2 regions of the Mesorhizobium sp. WSM4844 genome follow, and region 2 is predicted to be linked to the other one. Evidence: predicted binding sites of a transcription regulator. Region 2 holds the regulator's gene; the other holds the start of a gene.
What was found. Region 2 encodes LexA, which represses DNA repair genes until DNA is damaged. Its sites were predicted from a motif close to TGTTCNNNNTGTGTTCNG; they were not measured.
Positions count from the first base shown of each region.

Region 1 (8,404 bases), on a different contig from region 2:
TGAAGGCGGGATCGACGGTGGCGGCTGTCGCCGCGGGCCGTGTCGCCAGAACCTTGTCGGACGCAAGATCGAGGCTTGGCTCGATCGGCCGGTAGGGAGAGTCCGGATTGTCGCTGTCGGCAGGCACGGCCGCGCCGAGCTTTTCAGCCGGGATGCCGACGTCGCGGACCTCTTGCGCATGGATGGCGGCAAGGGCGGCACCCTGCGCGATCAGCTCGGCCTCGGTCTGGCGGATCAGCTGGTTCTCGTAGAGCCTGAAGAAGAACAGGCCGACCAGCGGCAGCGCCATCACCATGATCAGGATGGCGACAACGATGGTGGCGAGGCGCGGCCGCCATTTATGCGCGGTCACGCGCCGCACCGGCCGAGCCGGAAGCCGACGCCATGCACGGTCTCGATCGCATCTTTGCAGCCGGCCGCCGCCAGCTTGGCGCGGATGTTGCGGATATGGCTGTCGACGGTGCGGTCGGCGACATGGATGTTGCCGGCATAGGCATTGGCCATCACCATGTCGCGCCCAAGCACATGCGCCGGGCGCGCCAGAAACCCCTTCAGGATGGCGAATTCGATCGAGGTCAGCACCAGCGGCCTGCCGTCGAAGCTGGCGGCGTGGCTGGCCGGCAGCAAAGCCAGTCTGCCATGCGAGAATTGCCTGTCGTCGGCCTGTTCGGCTTTTGCCGGGCGGGCGCGCCGCAGGATGACGTTGACGCGGGCGACCAGCTCGCGCGGGCTGAACGGCTTGGTGACATAGTCGTCGCCACCCATTTCGAGCCCCAGGATGCGATCGATTTCTTCATCACGCGCCGACAGGAACAGCACCGGCACATCGGATGTGTGCCGCAGCCGCCGGCAGACCTCCAGCCCGTCCATCTCCGGCATGCCGATGTCGAGCACGACAAGGTCGGGCGCGCGGCGCTCGATCGCCTGCAAGGCGGCGGCGCCGTCGGCTACCGCAACCGTTTTCATGCCGGCCTTTTCGAGCGCGAAACAGATGATCTCGCGGATGTGCGGATCATCGTCGGCGATCAGGATGTGATGCGGCATCGATCAGCGGCCCGGCACGAAGGGTTCGGAGCCCTGAGGAACCACGAACGGGATGGACGTGTCGAGAGTGCGAAGGAGCCGCCAGTCGCGAAAGCTCCAGGCGCGCCAGTTTTCCTGGGCCGCGCGGTAGCCGGCCTCGTCCTGTCCCAGCAAACGGACGAGTTCGCGGTAGGGGGAAACGCTGGCCGTATTGGTCCTGGCCTGATGCTCGAGGAAGCGATCGAGTGCCGGTCGGGCGCTGGGACCGAGCGAACGCAGGTACCATATATCGAGCTCGCTGCCGTGGCCGGTCATTTCGAATGAGTGCTCGACATTGTAGTTGGCGATCAGGGCGGCAAAGTTGATGAACGAGCAGGCATAAAGCGTCGCCGATAGCGTCAGAAGATTGGCGGAAAGCAGCCATTCATTGGATTTTCCGAGCGCGATGCGGGCGATGATCAGGGCGAGGCCCGCCGCCACCAGCCCCATCCAGACGAAGGCGGCGACGCGCCAGTAGGTCAGCGCATAGATGCCGACATAGAGTTCAAGCCGCAGGATCGACGAGATGACCAGCACGATGTTCTGCGCCACCCAGACATAGACCAGCCGGCGGATGAACGGATCGCTGGAAGTGGCACTTCCCGGCCTGAGCGCCGCCAGCACGAAACCGGCGGCGAGCAGCGCCGTGACGATCAGCGGATAGGCGCCGCGATGCGCATAGGCGGCGTAGGTCAGCCCGTCGGGCAGGGCGATGCCGCCCCACAGATAGGTGGCGTCGAGCGCGGTCTGCATCGCGAACAGGATGTTGAAGATGACCAGCGCGCGAAGGATGGCGGCCTTGCCGAAGATGATGTCCTCGATCGCCCTGGCGGGTTTTGTCGTCGTCGTCACCGCGCTGACAGGGACAGGTGTCACCCGACGCGCAATGCGGCGCAAGAAGCGCGGCAGGCGCGGGCGCAAAAAAGCCCAGACGCCGGCAAGCACGACCAGCCAGAAGGCCAGCCGCGGCAGCTGGATGAGGTCGAGCAGTGCGTGGAGATCGATCAGCGACAGCCAGTATTCGATAACCGGATTGGCGGCGCCGAACAGCGCCAGAAACACTGCGCCCAGGGTCAGCGGCATGATCCAGACGGCGATCGCCGCGAAGCCGATGCGCCGCCGGCCAAGCCGCCGCGCCGCCTTGCGCCAGCGGACGAAATCGTGGACGAACCGAAACGGCGCTGCGAGCAGGAACAGCGCGACCTGGCCGGCAATGCGGGCAAATCCGCGCCGCAGCCGCCCGACCAGCGAAAGCGCAAAGACGGCCAGCGCCGCAAGCCCGATCGCGACGGACAGCGCGCTGACATTTTCAAGGAACGGCAGTAGCCCGACAAGCAGGGCAACGGGTTTGAACCAGGCCCGGCCGGCGCCGAGCGCCGACGGCTGGAGCGCCGCGGCCGCGGCGGCCAGCGTCATGCCGAACAGGAAGAGCGTGATGCCGACCGGCTGCCCATAGAAGAAGAAATCGGCCAGCGCGGCAAGCAGGACGGCAACGCCGAAGCGCGCACAAGTGCCCGGCGCGGCGGCAAGCAACGATGTCATGATCGGGCTTTCTCTACGGCTTTGATCCGGCCGGGGGGCGGAGATTTGCGGATGAAGGGGAGGAGGGTCGCCGAACCCGGCCGCGGTGGATCGACGAGCCAGCAACCGTCATTGCGGAGGGGCAGGGACCAACGAGGTTTTTCGCGCTCTTGCATGCCGCCCTTTTCGCCGGCCGAAATGCAGGCAGCGAGGCGGGTCCGAGGAGATTTTCCGCAATGTTGTGCAGTTTTTGTGCAGGGCAATCGCTTCAGCCAGATGAAAGTTTTCAATTTGTGTCGGAGACGCTAATTGTCGAAGTCGTCGCCGCCCTCATCGCCCTGCCGGGCACTTCTCCCCGTATAGAGACGGGGAGAAGTGACCGGTCGCAACCGTGGCGCGTATTCTACAACGCTGGAAATTGGCGAAATCATTGAGAGCGCGCCCCTCTCCCCGTCACTATACGGGGAGAGGATGCCGGCAGGCAGGTGAGGGGCAGCACCAACGCCTGAAGATAGGGAAAATTCAACCTGAGGCGATTGGCCCGGTAGAAGCCAGACGGGTTGCTTCGATCGCCTCCAGGCGGCATAGATCAGGCATGACTGAAACCTGCCGCCCGCGCCGCTCGGTGCTTTACGTCCCGGCCTCGAACGACAAGGCGCTGGCCAAGATCTCGTCGCTGGCCTGCGATGCCGTCATCATCGATCTCGAAGATGCTGTCGCCCCGGCCGACAAGGTTTTTGCGCGCGAAAAACTGGCTGACATTTTCCCTCACCGCGCAAACCTGCGCTGCGAAATGGTCGTGCGTATCAACCCGCTCTCCAGCGAATGGGGCGCCAGGGACTTGCTGGCGGCGGCACGCTGCGAGCCCGACGCCATCCTGCTGCCCAAGGTCGACACGCCGCGCGACGTCCTGGAAGCCGGCGACGTGCTGGACGACAATTTTTCACCCGACGCGGTGAAGCTGTGGGCGATGATCGAGACGCCCAAGGCGCTGCTCAACATCGGCCCGATTGCCGAGCTTGGCCGCGATCCGGCCTCGCGGCTGGTCTGTTTCGTTGCCGGAACGAACGACCTGGTCAAGGACACCGGCATTCTCGCCACGCCTGACCGGCGCTATCTCACACCATGGCTGATGCAGATGGTGCTCGCCACGCGCGCCGGCGGCCTCGACCTGCTCGACGGTGTCTTCAACGATTTTCGCGATCTGGACGCTTTTGCGCGCGAATGCGCGGAAGCAGCCGCCATGGGGTTCGACGGCAAGTCGCTGATCCACCCGGCCCAGATCGATGCCGCAAACCGCGCCTTTGCACCATCTGCCGAAGCCGTGGCCGAGGCGCGTGCGGTCAAGGAGGCCTTCGAGCTTGCCGAAAATGCCGGCAGGCAAGTCATTGCGCTGAATGGAAAGATGCTCGAACGGCTGCATCTGGCGCAGGCCGAGAAACTGCTGGCGAAGGCGGCCGCCAGCACCAGCGGGGCATGATTGGCAACTTATCACAGGAATGAAAAATGAAACTCTACCGCTTTCTGTCCGGCCCGGACGATTCCAGCTTCTGCCACAAGGTGACGGCGGCGCTAAACAAGGGCTGGCACCTGTTCGGCTCGCCAACCTATTCCTACGACAAGCAGACCAAGGTCATGCGCTGCGGCCAGGCCGTGGTGAAGGATGTCGAGGGCCAGGAATACGGCCCTGGCACCAAGCTCAGCGATTGGTAGATTTGCACAGCTCGACGCAGGGTGCGTTGAGATTCAGGTCAGGCCGCGCCGGAGTCGAAGACGGGCGCGAAGCGACCAGACTGGGTAGTTTCCGAGAACCGGAGCGGAGCGTACTTTTGGGTACGTGAGCACAGGAAGCGCAGGGAACTGCCATTCGCAGGCCGGCATCACCTGAATATCAGCACAGCCTATTCGGCTGCCTCTTCGATCCGCTCCATATCGTCATCCGACAGGCCGAAATGGTGGCCGATTTCGTGGATCAGCACATGGGTGACGATATCGCCCAGCGTCTCCTCGTTCTCGGCCCAGTAATCGAGGATGGCGCGGCGGTAGAGCGTGACGCGGTTCGGCCCCTCGCCGGTCTGCGGATTCCAGCGCTCGGCGATGCCGCGCCCCTCGAACAGGCCGAGCAGGTCGAAAGGCGTTTCCAGCGACAAATCGTCCATGATCTCGTCGGTCGGGAATTCGGCGATCTGGATGACGATCTCGCCGGTCAGCTTGCGAAACTCCTCCGGCAGATGGGCGTAAGCTTCTAGCGCCAGGAACTCCATTTCCTCCATCGACGGCGAAAGCTCGTCGTGCCAGGTACGGGTTTTGTAGATGCGGGCCATGCTTTGTCCTTCTGATCCCGGCATATAGGCTTTCGCGCCGGACTCGGCAATTGGCCGGGTTGCCGCTTTCGCTGACAGGAATAAATTCCCCATGACTCCGCTTGACTCTTCGGCCGCCCTCTGGAATCTATTAGAACATAACAGGAACAATTGTGAGTGGAAGCTGACCGTCATGGCGACAAGCGCCGTGGCGCGGGAGACTGTTTTTGCCCTGCGCCGCCAGATCGCGAAGATCGAGGGAACGCTGCCCGAGCGCCTGCAGGCGCCGGCCGGCGCAGCCCCCGTTGATGCGCCCCGGAATCCAACAGCTGATGTCACGCCCAAAAATATCCCGCCCAAAAATCTGACAATTGTCCGCCGCGGCCTCGCCGTGGCGCCGCCCGATGCGTTTGTGCGCACCGGCGCCGAAGGTCTCGATACTGCGCTCAGCGGCGGCCTGCCGAAGGCGGCGCTGAGCGAGATCCATGGCGCCGCGACCCGCGATGCCGGAGCCGTCGCCGGCTTCGCCCTGTCGCTCGTCAGCCTGATCCTCAAACAGGGGCCGCGACTGCCGGTCCTGTGGATCGGCACCGCGGAAATCTTCCGCGAGGCCGGCTTCCCCTATGCCAGGGGGCTTCATCGCCTTTTCGGCATCGAGCCGGAGCAATTGCTGTTTTCCGAGGCGCCAAGGCTCCTCGACGCGCTGTGGACCGCCGAGGAGGCCGCCCGGATGACGGCCCTCGCCGCCGTCATCCTCGAAATCCGCGGCAGTCCGCAGCGGCTGGACCTCACCGCGACGCGGCGGCTGCACGCCCGGGCACAGAGCGCCGGCCGGCCGGTGTTTTTGCTGCGCCAGGCCGGCGAACCCGAGCCGACGGCGGCACCCGTCCGCCTCGTCCTGTCGGCGGCGCCGTCGGCACCACGCGAGACGATCGCCGGGCCGCTCGCCGGCTCGATCGGCTGTCCTGCCTTCACCGTCAGCATCGGCAAGAGCCGCACCGCCTTGCCAGGACAATTCACACTGGAGTGGAACCCCGATGAACGCAGTTTCGAGGAAAGAAGGGCTGGGGAAAGACGGCAGGAACGGGCAGCGAATCCTGTCCCTGTGGTTTCCGCATCTCGCCGCGGAAAGGATCCTGCGCCAGCGTCTGGGGCGGTCCTGGCGTTCGCGGCCGTCGGATCACCTGCCGCTGGTGATCAGCCATCGCCAGGCGAACGCGCAGCGCATCGCCGCCCTCGACGAGCGGGCTGAGGCGCTTCACCTGAAGCGCGGCATGGGCATAGCCGACGCGCGCGCCATGCATCCGTCGATCGACGTCGTGGAAGCCGATCCCGAGGCCGACCGCCGCCTGCTCGAAAGCCTCGCCGACTGGTGCGACCGCTACACCCCGCTGGTGGCGATCGACGCAGCCGATGGCCTGTTCCTCGACGTCACCGGCTGCACCCATCTTTTCGGCGGCGAACGGGCGATGCTGGACGACATCCTGTCGCGCTTTTTCCATCAGGGTTTCGATGTCCGCGCCGGCCTTGCCGCCACACCAGGTGCAGCCTGGGCGGCAGCGCGGTTTTCTGGTGATCGCATCGTCCCCGGTGGCGAGGAGGAAGCGCTTCTCGCGCCCTTGCCGCTGGCGGCGCTGCGCATCGAGCCTGACATCCGCGCCAGCCTGGAAAGCGTCGGTCTGCGCACGGCGGGCGCCGTCATGGCAGCACCGCGCGCGCCGCTCGCCCGCCGCTTCGGCAGATCGCTGCTTTTGCGCCTCGACCAGGCGCTCGGCCGCCTCGACGAGGCGGTGTCGCCGCGCCTGCCGGTGGCGCCGCTTTCGGTCGAACGCCATCTCGCCGAACCGATCATGCTGACCGACGAAATAGAGCGGCTGGTGAAAATGCTGGCGACGACATTGAAGGCGGACCTCGAGCGCCGCGGCGAGGGCGCAAGAAGGCTGGCGCTGCTGCTTTTCCGCGTCGACGGCGCCGTCAGCCGCATCGCCGTCGGCACCTCGCGGCCGTTGCGCGAGCCGCTGCTGATCCAGAAATTGTTCCACGAGAGGCTTGCCGCGCTCGAACAGGACATCGATGCCGGCTATGGCTTCGATCTCGTGCGCCTCTCGGTGCTGTCGGCCGCGGCCTTCGACATGCAGCAGGCGGATCTGACCGGCGAGACGCGCGACGACGGCGCCGACATCGCCCTTTTCGCCGACCGCATCCGCGCCCGGCTCGGCGACAGCGCGGTTTTGAAACCGGTCGCCGTCGAGAGCCATCTGCCCGAGCGCGCCGTCGCCACGCATCCCTATGCGGAGGCGCCGCAAAGGCTCTCTGCGCCGAAGCAGCCGGACAAGACGCCGGGCAAGATGAAAGACACTAGGCCTGTCTTGCGGCCGGAACGGCCGATCCGGCTGTTCCGCTCGCCCGAGCCGATCGAGGTGCCGGCCACCGAAATGCCTGAAGGACCGCCGCTGAACTTCCGCTGGCGGCGCGCGCTCTACCGGGTGGCGCGCGCCGAAGGGCCGGAACGCATCGCCCCGGAATGGTGGCGGGAGGCAGCGGGGCAGGAAGCGACCCGGGATTATTTCCGCATCGAGGATAGCGACGGCCGCCGTTACTGGCTTTATCGCCAGGGTCTCTACGGCGCCTCGCAGGCGGCGCCGCGCTGGTTCATGCATGGGGTCTTCGCATGAACGCGCTGGCGGTCGTTCCCTACGCCGAATTCGGCATCCAGTCGAATTTCTCGTTCCTGCGCGGCGCCTCGAAACCGGAGGAGCTGGTGGTCGCGGCAAAGTTTTTGGGCTTTTCGTCGATCGGGCTTGCCGACCGCAACACGGTGGCCGGCGTCGTGCGCGCCTGGCAGCAGGCCAAGGTGGAAGGTCTTTCCTATCATCCCGGCTGCCGCCTGGTTTTTTGCGATGGCACGCCCGACGTTCTCGCCTATCCGCAGGACCGCAAGGGCTGGGGCCATCTGTGCCGCATGCTGACGCAGGCCAATATGCGCGACGACAGCGAAAAGGGCGCACCGCTGCTCTATCGCGACGATCTTTTCGAATGGGGCGATCTCATGTCGCTGGCGATCCTGCCGGATCTGTCGACGCCGGCGCAGGATCTCAGGCTGATCAGCCGCCTGAAAGATCGCTTCGGCAAGACCCTTCGGCTTGCCGTTTCGCCGGATTATCACGGCAACGACCGCTACCGTATCGAGCAGGCGGCGGCCATGGCCGAGGCATCAAGCATTCCGCTGATGGCGACCAACGACGTTCTTTACCATACGTCCGAACGGCGCCGGTTGCAGGACGTGCTGACGGCGATCCGCCTCAACGTGCCTGTTGCCGAAGCCGGGCTGGAATTGGCGGCCAATGCCGAGCGCCATTTGAAGCCGCCAATGGAGATGGCGCGGCTGTTCCGGCGGCATCCGCAGGCACTGGCGCAAACGCAGCACTTTGCCGGCGAATTGAGCTTCTCTCTCAGTGACCTCCAATACAACTATCCCGACGAACCGACGGAATCGGGCCTCGGGCCCCAGGCCGAAC
Region 1 is NZ_JBVVQB010000019.1:37,511-45,914, forward strand. It holds gene AC0L2A_RS17015 (ATP-binding protein) at 1-289, opposite strand, end outside; gene AC0L2A_RS17020 (response regulator) at 349-1,044, opposite strand; gene AC0L2A_RS17025 (DUF4153 domain-containing protein) at 1,048-2,604, opposite strand; gene AC0L2A_RS17030 (HpcH/HpaI aldolase/citrate lyase family protein) at 3,179-4,063, shown strand; gene AC0L2A_RS17035 (DUF1737 domain-containing protein) at 4,090-4,296, shown strand; gene AC0L2A_RS17040 (metallopeptidase family protein) at 4,485-4,907, opposite strand; gene AC0L2A_RS17045 (ImuA family protein) at 5,080-6,138, shown strand; gene AC0L2A_RS17050 (DUF6504 family protein) at 6,080-7,561, shown strand; gene AC0L2A_RS17055 (error-prone DNA polymerase) at 7,558-8,404, shown strand, end outside.
Region 1: the regulator LexA is predicted to act here: its motif matches at 5,039-5,056, upstream of AC0L2A_RS17045 (ImuA family protein).

Region 2 (8,404 bases):
GCACCCGCACCATCTTCAACCTGCTTGGCCCGCTCTCCAATCCGGCTGGTGTCGTCAGGCAGATGGTTGGCGTCTTCTTGCCGGAATGGATCATGCCGGTGGCCGAGACGTTGAAGGCACTGGGTGCCGACCACGCCTGGGTCGCCCATGGCGACGGCTATGACGAGATCACCACCACCGGCGAAACCCAGGTCGCCGAACTGGTCGGCGGCGAGATCCGCAGCTTTACGCTGACCCCGGAAGCGGTCGGGCTGAAGCGGCATACCAAGGACGAGTTGCGCGGCGGCGATGCCGCCTACAACGCCCAGGCGCTGCGCGACATGCTGGGCGGCGCTGCCGGCGCCTTTCGCGATACGGTGCTGATGAACGCCGGCGCCGGACTGGTGGTGGCGGGAAAGGCGACGACGCTTGCCGATGGCATGGCGACGGCGGCGCAAGCCATCGACAGCGGCCGGGCGCTAAAGGTGCTTGACCGGCTGGTCGAGATTTCGAACGGATAGCGCCGTGTCTGATATCCTGCGCAAGATCGAAGCCTACAAGCGCGACGAGATCGCGGCGGCGAAGGCGCGGGTGCCGCTTGCCGAAATCAAGGCGCGGGCAAAGGATACCGACGCACCACGCGGCTTTCTCTCGGCCCTTGAAGCCAAACGCAAATCCGGCAGTTTCGCGCTGATCGCCGAGATCAAGAAGGCGAGCCCGTCCAAGGGCCTGATCCGCGCCGATTTCGATCCGCCGGCGCTGGCCACGGCCTATGCCAAAGGTGGGGCTGCCTGCCTGTCGGTGCTGACCGATGCGCCGTCTTTCCAGGGGGCGCCTGAATTCCTCACCGATGCGCGCAGCGCCGTGACATTGCCGGCTTTGCGCAAGGATTTTCTGTTCGAGCCCTATCAGGTGTTCGAGGCCCGTGCGTGGGGCGCGGACGCCATCCTGATCATCATGGCGAGCGTCGATGACGCCGTGGCCAGGGAACTCGAAACGACGGCGTTCGAGCTCGGCATGGATGCGCTGGTCGAGGTTCATGACGAGGCCGAGACGGAACGCGCGCTGAAACTGTCGTCGCGGCTGATCGGAATCAATAACCGCAATCTGCGGACGTTCGAAACCAGCATCGAGACATCGGAGCGGCTCGCGGCGATGGTGCCGGCCGACCGGCTGCTGGTCAGCGAGAGCGGTATTTTCTCGCACCAGGACTGCCGCAGGCTGGAACGGAGCGACATTGGCACTTTCCTCGTCGGCGAGAGCCTGATGCGGCAACAGGACGTGGCCACTGCGACGCACCTGCTTTTGACGGGCAAGGCGCCCGCCAATGCATCTGCCCGAAAATCGGAATCGATGTTCGGAGAGCATGATGCATAGATACAAAGCGTCAGAGCGTAGTTTGTGCGTCCAAACGGACGCACGTCGCTCCAGGGTGACCTGACGATGTCGGCCGCCCTCACCCATCTTGGCGCGGAAGGCGAAGCCAATATGGTCGATGTCGGCGACAAGGCGGAGACGACCCGCACGGCAATCGCCGAAGGTCTTGTCTCGATGCGGCCCGAAACGCTGAAAATGATTCTCGACGGCGATGCCAAGAAGGGCGACGTGCTGGGCACGGCGCGCATCGCCGGCATCATGGCGGCCAAGAGGACGCATGAGCTGATCCCGCTCTGCCATCCGCTGCTGTTGACCAAGATATCGGTAGACATCGAACCTGACGCGACGCTGCCCGGCCTGAAGGTCACGGCGCTGGCCCGCGTCACCGGCAAGACCGGCGTCGAGATGGAAGCGCTGACCGCCGTCTCGGTCGCCTGCCTGACCATCTATGATATGGCCAAGGCGGTCGATCGCGGCATGGCGATCTCCGGCATCAGGCTGGTGGAAAAGACCGGCGGCAAATCCGCCGACTACAAGGCGGATGCCCAGGGGGCAGGCCAATAATGGCGCTGCTTGCGGTCGCCGAGGCGCTCGAGCACCTGCTTGCGGATGCTGCGCCCTTGCAGGCTGAAAGCGTCGCGCTGATGGATGCCGCCGACCGCGTGCTGGCGGAGCCGCTCATGGCGCTCCGCACCCAGCCGCCATTCAACGCGTCGGCCATGGACGGCTATGCCGTGCGGGCCGACGATGTCGCGTCCGTGCCCGCGAGACTTTCGGTGATCGGCATGGCGCCGGCCGGTCGCGGCTTTACCGGAACGGTCGGCCCGGCGCAGGCCGTGCGCATCTTCACCGGCGCGCCGCTTCCCGCAGGCGCCGACACCATCGTCATCCAGGAGAATGTCCGCGACCTCGGTGGCGGCATCGTCGAAGTGACCGCGCCGACGGTTGAAGGCCGCAACATCCGCCGCCTCGGGCTCGATTTCTCGCAGGGCGACATGCTGCTGGAGAAAGGCCGCCTGCTTGATCCGGCGGCATTGTCGCTGGCGGCGTCGGCCAACCACCAGCAGGTCCGCGTGGTGAAACGGCCGCTGGTCGCCATCATCGCCACCGGCGACGAATTGCTGCCGCCGGGCAGCGACCTTGGCCCCGACCAGATCATCTCCTCCAATGCCTTTGGCGTCGCCGCCGCGGCCCGCTCGGTCGGCGCCAGCGCACTCGATCTCGGCATCGCCCCCGATCGCAAGGAGGCGATCGCCGCGCTGGTGACAAAAGCCGTCGACGCAGGCGCGGACGTCATCGTCACGCTGGGCGGCGCCTCGGTCGGGGACCATGACCTCGTCCATGACGTGCTGACCGGCGAAGGCATGGCGCTTGATTTCTGGAAAATCGCCATGCGGCCCGGCAAGCCACTGATGTTCGGGCGGCTGGGTGCCATCCGTTGCATCGGCCTGCCCGGCAATCCGGTGGCCAGCCTGGTCTGCACGCAGCTCTTTCTGAAGCCGCTGCTGGCGCGGCTCGGCGGCCGCGCCTTCCGCCAGGACATGCGTCAGGCGCGGCTCGGCGCCGCCATGCCGGCCAACGATCTCAGGCAGGACTATGTACGCGCGGTGGTGAAGGAAGAAGCCGGCACGCTTGAGGCAACGCCGTTCAGTATCCAGGATTCCTCGATGCTCAGAATGCTGGCCGACGCCAACGGACTGGTCGTGCGCGAGCCATTCGCTCCCGCAGCCGCAGCGGGCGCCGCCTGCAGCGTGCTGATGCTACGCTGAACAAACCGTCAACACATTCATTAAACTTTAAATGGTTGCGGAACACAACTGGAACAGATAGTGTTTGTTCTGGGTTTGTTTTTCTGATTCTGTTGGGGGTCGCGATGCTGACACGCAAACAACATGAACTGCTGATGTTCATTCACGAACGGCTGAAGGAAAGCGGCATTCCGCCCTCGTTCGACGAGATGAAGGAAGCGCTCGACCTCGCCTCCAAATCAGGGATCCACCGGCTGATCACGGCGCTGGAGGAACGCGGTTTCATTCGCCGCCTGCCCAACCGCGCCCGCGCGCTGGAGGTGCTGCGGCTGCCCGATTCGATCGCGCCGGGCCTCAATGCGGCGCGCAAATTCTCGCCGAGCGTCATTCAAGGCAGCCTTGGCCAGGGCGGGCTTGGACAGGGCGGCCTCGGACGCCAGATCAAGCCGGCGCCTTCGCGCATGCGTGCTGCCGGCAATGACGACGACGTCGTTGCCACCGTCTCCATACCGGTGATGGGCCGCATCGCTGCCGGTGTGCCGATCGACGCCATCCAGCACCAGACGCATTCGATCTCGGTGCCACCGGACATGATCACCGGCGGCACCCACTACGCGCTGGAGGTCAAGGGTGATTCGATGATCGAGGCCGGCATCTTCGACGGCGACACGGTCATCATCCGCAACGCCGACACCGCCCAGCCTGGCGAGATCATTGTCGCTCTGGTCGACGAGGAGGAAGCGACGCTGAAACGATTCCGCCGCAAAGGTGCCTCGATCGCACTGGAAGCCGCCAATCCGGCCTACGAGACGCGCATCTTCGGGCCGGACCGGGTCAAGGTGCAGGGCAAGCTCGTCGGACTGATCCGGCGTTACTGAAGGGCAGGCTTCTGGGGTTTCTTGGCCCTGCGGTATGGAGGCAGGCCCCTTGCCTCGCGCGAAAATCGCCGCTGCTCATGCCAGGGCCTGTATGGCTGTCTGACGGCAAAACGGATTTCTGCGCGCGTCGTCGCCGATAGCGGATCGAAGAAGACGGCGGCGCTGCCCATGCGAGCGAGCTGCCGTTTGGTGACGACGAGAACCAGCGGGTTGCGGCAGGGTTTGTAATAGGCTGTGGCGTCGTCGATGACGATCAAATCCGCAAAGGCACAGGCCGGCCGCGCGGTTTTCCGGTCGTCGGCGAGCGCAATGAGCGCGCCGGACGGATGCCGGGCCAAGCACAGGCCGGCAGTGCAGGTGAAAGGCGCTCCCGACGGCAGGTCGGCCGGGTCGGCGATGTCGAACTGCACATCTCCTTTTTCGAATGTCTCCGGCTCGATGATCGTTGTTGAAACCAGCGCATGTTTCCAGTTGTCGGTGGTGAATTCGTTCGAACGCATCCGGTTGACGGCAAGTTCGCCGCCGCCGATCGGCAGCGCCACCAGATGCGCATCCTCCGAAATCAGCACGTCGGGGGTGCGCGTCTCGGAAATCGTCAGCAGGCCGGCGAGCGCAAAGGGAAGTGCGGCAAGCCGCAGCCATGTCGTCGCCATCGTGGCTATGACCAGGGCGACTGTCACCAGCAGGACCGATTGCAACGAAATCAGTCCGACTGCATCGACCGGCGAACGCTCCGAGATCCATCCCGAAATTGCGATCATCGCCGTCAGGCCCTTGCCCATCATGTAGAGGAAAGGGCCGTCGAGGCCGAAAGGCATTGCCAAGGCGCTGAGGACGGCCAGGAACATGACGATCGTGACGATCGGCATGACGGCCAGATTGGCGAACAGGCTGAGCGGCGAGACGCGCTGGAAGTGCCAGATGGCGAACAGCGCGGTGGCGCTGCCGGCAATGATGGAGGTCATTGCGATGGTGCCTGCCCCAGCGACGAGTTTGCGCGTGACGAAAGCGACCGGTGACCGTCGCTGTCGCGGCGCCTTGGCCTTGTCGGCCCGGTAGTCGGACCAACCGGCATAGGCGCCCACGAGAGCCGCAGTCGCGGCGAAGGACATCTGGAAACTTGCGCCGACCACCTCATGCGGCGACACGACGATGACGACGATGGCCGAAATCGCCAGGTTGCGCATGGTGAGTGCCGCCCGGTCGAACAGCACGGCGACAAGCATTACCGCCAGCATGATGAAGCTGCGTTCAGCCGCGACCACGATACCGGAAAAGATCAGATAGGCAGCGATGGAGACGAGTGCGGCAGCAGCCGCATATTTCTTGACCGGCCGGCGCGACGAAAAGTCGGGAAACAGCGCAAAGGCGCCGCGCAGCAATCCCATGACGGTGCCGGCGACAAGCGCCATGTGCAGGCCGGAAATGGAGATGATGTGGTAGATGCCGGTGCGCCGCATCGATTCGTTTATCTCTTCGGGGATGCCGGCACGCACGCCGACGATCAGCGCAGCGGCAATCTCCCCCTCGGCACCACGGATGCTGTCCCTGATATGGTCGGCGATGGTTTCGCGCGCCTTCTCGATCGACGAAGAAAGGCGTGCGGTTAACGGTGCATCTTCGGAGACGACGATCTTTGGACTGCCGAGGAAAAAGCCACTGGCACCGATACCGGCGAAATAGCTGTCGAAGGAGAAGTCAAAGCTGTCCGGTCTGACCGGGCCAGTCGGAGGCAGAAGCCTCACATAGCCGGTTGCCACCGAGCCTGCGGTCATCTCAGCGGGAATCTTGCGTGCCGACACCCTGACACGTTCGGGTGCATAACGCAGTGTCGGCCGGGCGGTCGACATCACGTCGATGGTCAGCCTGATCCGGCCGTTCGCCATCTGGTCGAGCCTGACGACACGGCCGGTCAGCCGGGTCTGGATTTCCGAACCGAGCATCTTCGTTCCGGCGCGCCAGGTTTCAACCTTGGCGGCGAGCACACCAAGCGCGCACAGCAACGCTGCCATGAAGCACAGATGCGTTTTGCGGCGTGAGCGCGTGACGGCCGCACACAATGCCGTGAGGACCACGACGGCGACGGGCTGGGCAAAGTCCGGTTCGACGGCAAGCGAAAAATAGACGATCACCCCGCATGCCAGAAAAACCGGCACCAGCAGGAAGGCGACGCCGCGGTCGAGTTCCAGGCCGGCTGCCGAGGCCACGCTGTTGCGGACACCGGATGGTGAAAGATGGCTGAGCTGTCGGCGAAAACGAATGACAGGGCCGGGTGCTGGAGCCGGTATCGGCACCGAGCGATCCGGCGAAAGAGGCTGGATGCCCGGCGGCGACGCAGGCAGCGAAACGGGTAGCGGCTCAGCGTGAGGAACGTCGGCGAACAGCGATCGTTCGCTGACGCTTGCGTTCGCGCCCTCGCTCTCGTCCACGCCGCGGCCTGGTCCAGCCATAGGGTTCGCCCCTTGCGCCCTTGACCTCCTATGCTACATGAACGCGCAACGCGCGAAAGTCCGCGCAGCCACATCCGTTTCCTGCGCTTGCCCCGAGAGTTCCATGTCCGACAAGGTCGTCACCCGTTTTGCCCCTTCGCCCACCGGATTCCTGCATATTGGCGGGGCGCGCACGGCGTTGTTCAACTGGCTGTATGCGAAACACACCGGCGGCAGGATGCTGCTGCGCATCGAGGACACCGATCGCGAGCGTTCGACCGATGCGGCAACCGCTGCCATCCTCGATGGGCTCTCCTGGCTCGGCCTCACCTGGGACGGCGAGCCGGTATCGCAGTTCGAGCGCGCGCCGCGCCACCGCGCGGTCGCCGAGGAGCTGGTGCGCCTCGGCAAAGCCTATTACTGCTATGCGGCGCCCGCTGAGCTGGAGGCAATGCGCGAGAGTGCGCGGGCCAAGGGCTTGCCTCCCCGCTATGACGGCCGCTGGCGCGACCGCGACCCGTCAGAGGCGCCGGTTGGCGCCAGGGGCGCGATCCGCATCAAGGCGCCGGCCGAAGGCGAGACGGTGGTGCATGACCGCGTGCAGGGCGAAGTCCGCTTCCCCAACAAGGACCTCGACGATTTCATCATCCTGCGCTCGGACGGCAACCCGACCTATATGCATGCCGTCGTCGTCGACGACCACGACATGGGCATCACCCACATCATCCGCGGCGACGACCATCTGACCAATGCCGCCCGCCAGATGGTGATCTATCGAGCCTTGGGCTGGGAGGTGCCGTCAATGGCGCATATCCCGCTGATCCATGGCGCCGACGGCGCCAAGCTGTCGAAGCGGCACGGCGCCCTCGGCGTCGAAGCCTATCGCGCCATGGGCTATCTGCCCGAGGCACTGCTCAACTACCTGGCGCGGCTCGGCTGGAGCCACGGCGACGACGAGGTCATGTCGATCGCCGACATGATTGCGTGGTTCGACATCGGCGATGTCAACAAGGGGGCCGCCCGCTTCGACTTCGCCAAGCTCGAGGCGCTGAACGGCGTGCATATGCGGCGCATGAATGACGCCGAATTGCTCGATATCTTCATCAACACCTTGCCCTATCTTGAAGGCGGCCCGGCGATCGCAGCGCGCCTCGACGACAAACGCAAGGCGCAGTTGCTGGCCGCCCTGCCCGGCTTGAAGGAGCGCGCCAAGACGCTGGTCGAGCTGGTTGACGGTGCCGCCTTCCTGTTTGCCGAGCGGCCGCTGCCGATCGACGAGAAGGCGGCGGCGCTGCTCGGCGGTGAGGCGCGCGAGATCCTGCGGGGCGCCCATGCGGCGCTGAAGGCGATTTCAGGGGATTGGACGGCCGCAGCGGCCGAAGCGGCGATCCGCCAATATGCGCTCGCCGGCGGCCATAAGCTTGGCGCTGTGGCCCAACCTTTGCGCGCCGCGCTCACCGGCAAAAGCACCTCGCCCGGCGTGTTCGACGTGCTTGCCGTGCTTGGCCGCGAGGAAAGCCTGGCGCGCGTCGCGGATCAAATCGATTAGCAAAACTGGCCCAAGAAGATTGGCATTGAAAGGTGGGTTTCGCAGTGCAACATTAGGTCTTGGCCCAATTTGGCACGCAAATCCAATTGCGGGCGCAAACGCGCGAACTCCGATACTTTCGACGTGTTGCGTTGCAGAAATTTTGCCTTTGCCGACATGAGAACACAAAAAGGAGTTTGCAATGTCCGAAGCTGCGACAAAAATGGAATATGGCGGCAAAACCCACGCGTCGACTGCGAAACTTGAATTCGGCGGCAAAACTCACGAACTCAAGGTGCGAAGCGGCTCGGTCGGACCTGACGTCATCGATATCGGCGCGCTTTACAGCACTACCGGGGCCTTCACCTACGATCCCGGCTTCACCTCGACGGCAAGTTGCGAGTCGGAAATCACCTTCATCGATGGCGATGCCGGCATCCTTTTGCATCGCGGTTATCCGATCGA
Region 2 is NZ_JBVVQB010000006.1:59,646-68,049, forward strand. It holds gene trpD (anthranilate phosphoribosyltransferase) at 1-500, shown strand, start outside; gene trpC (indole-3-glycerol phosphate synthase TrpC) at 505-1,356, shown strand; gene moaC (cyclic pyranopterin monophosphate synthase MoaC) at 1,423-1,920, shown strand; gene AC0L2A_RS07605 (molybdopterin molybdotransferase MoeA) at 1,920-3,125, shown strand; gene lexA (transcriptional repressor LexA) at 3,230-3,982, shown strand; gene AC0L2A_RS07615 (ComEC/Rec2 family competence protein) at 3,976-6,432, opposite strand; gene gltX (glutamate--tRNA ligase) at 6,536-7,960, shown strand; gene gltA (citrate synthase) at 8,142-8,404, shown strand, end outside.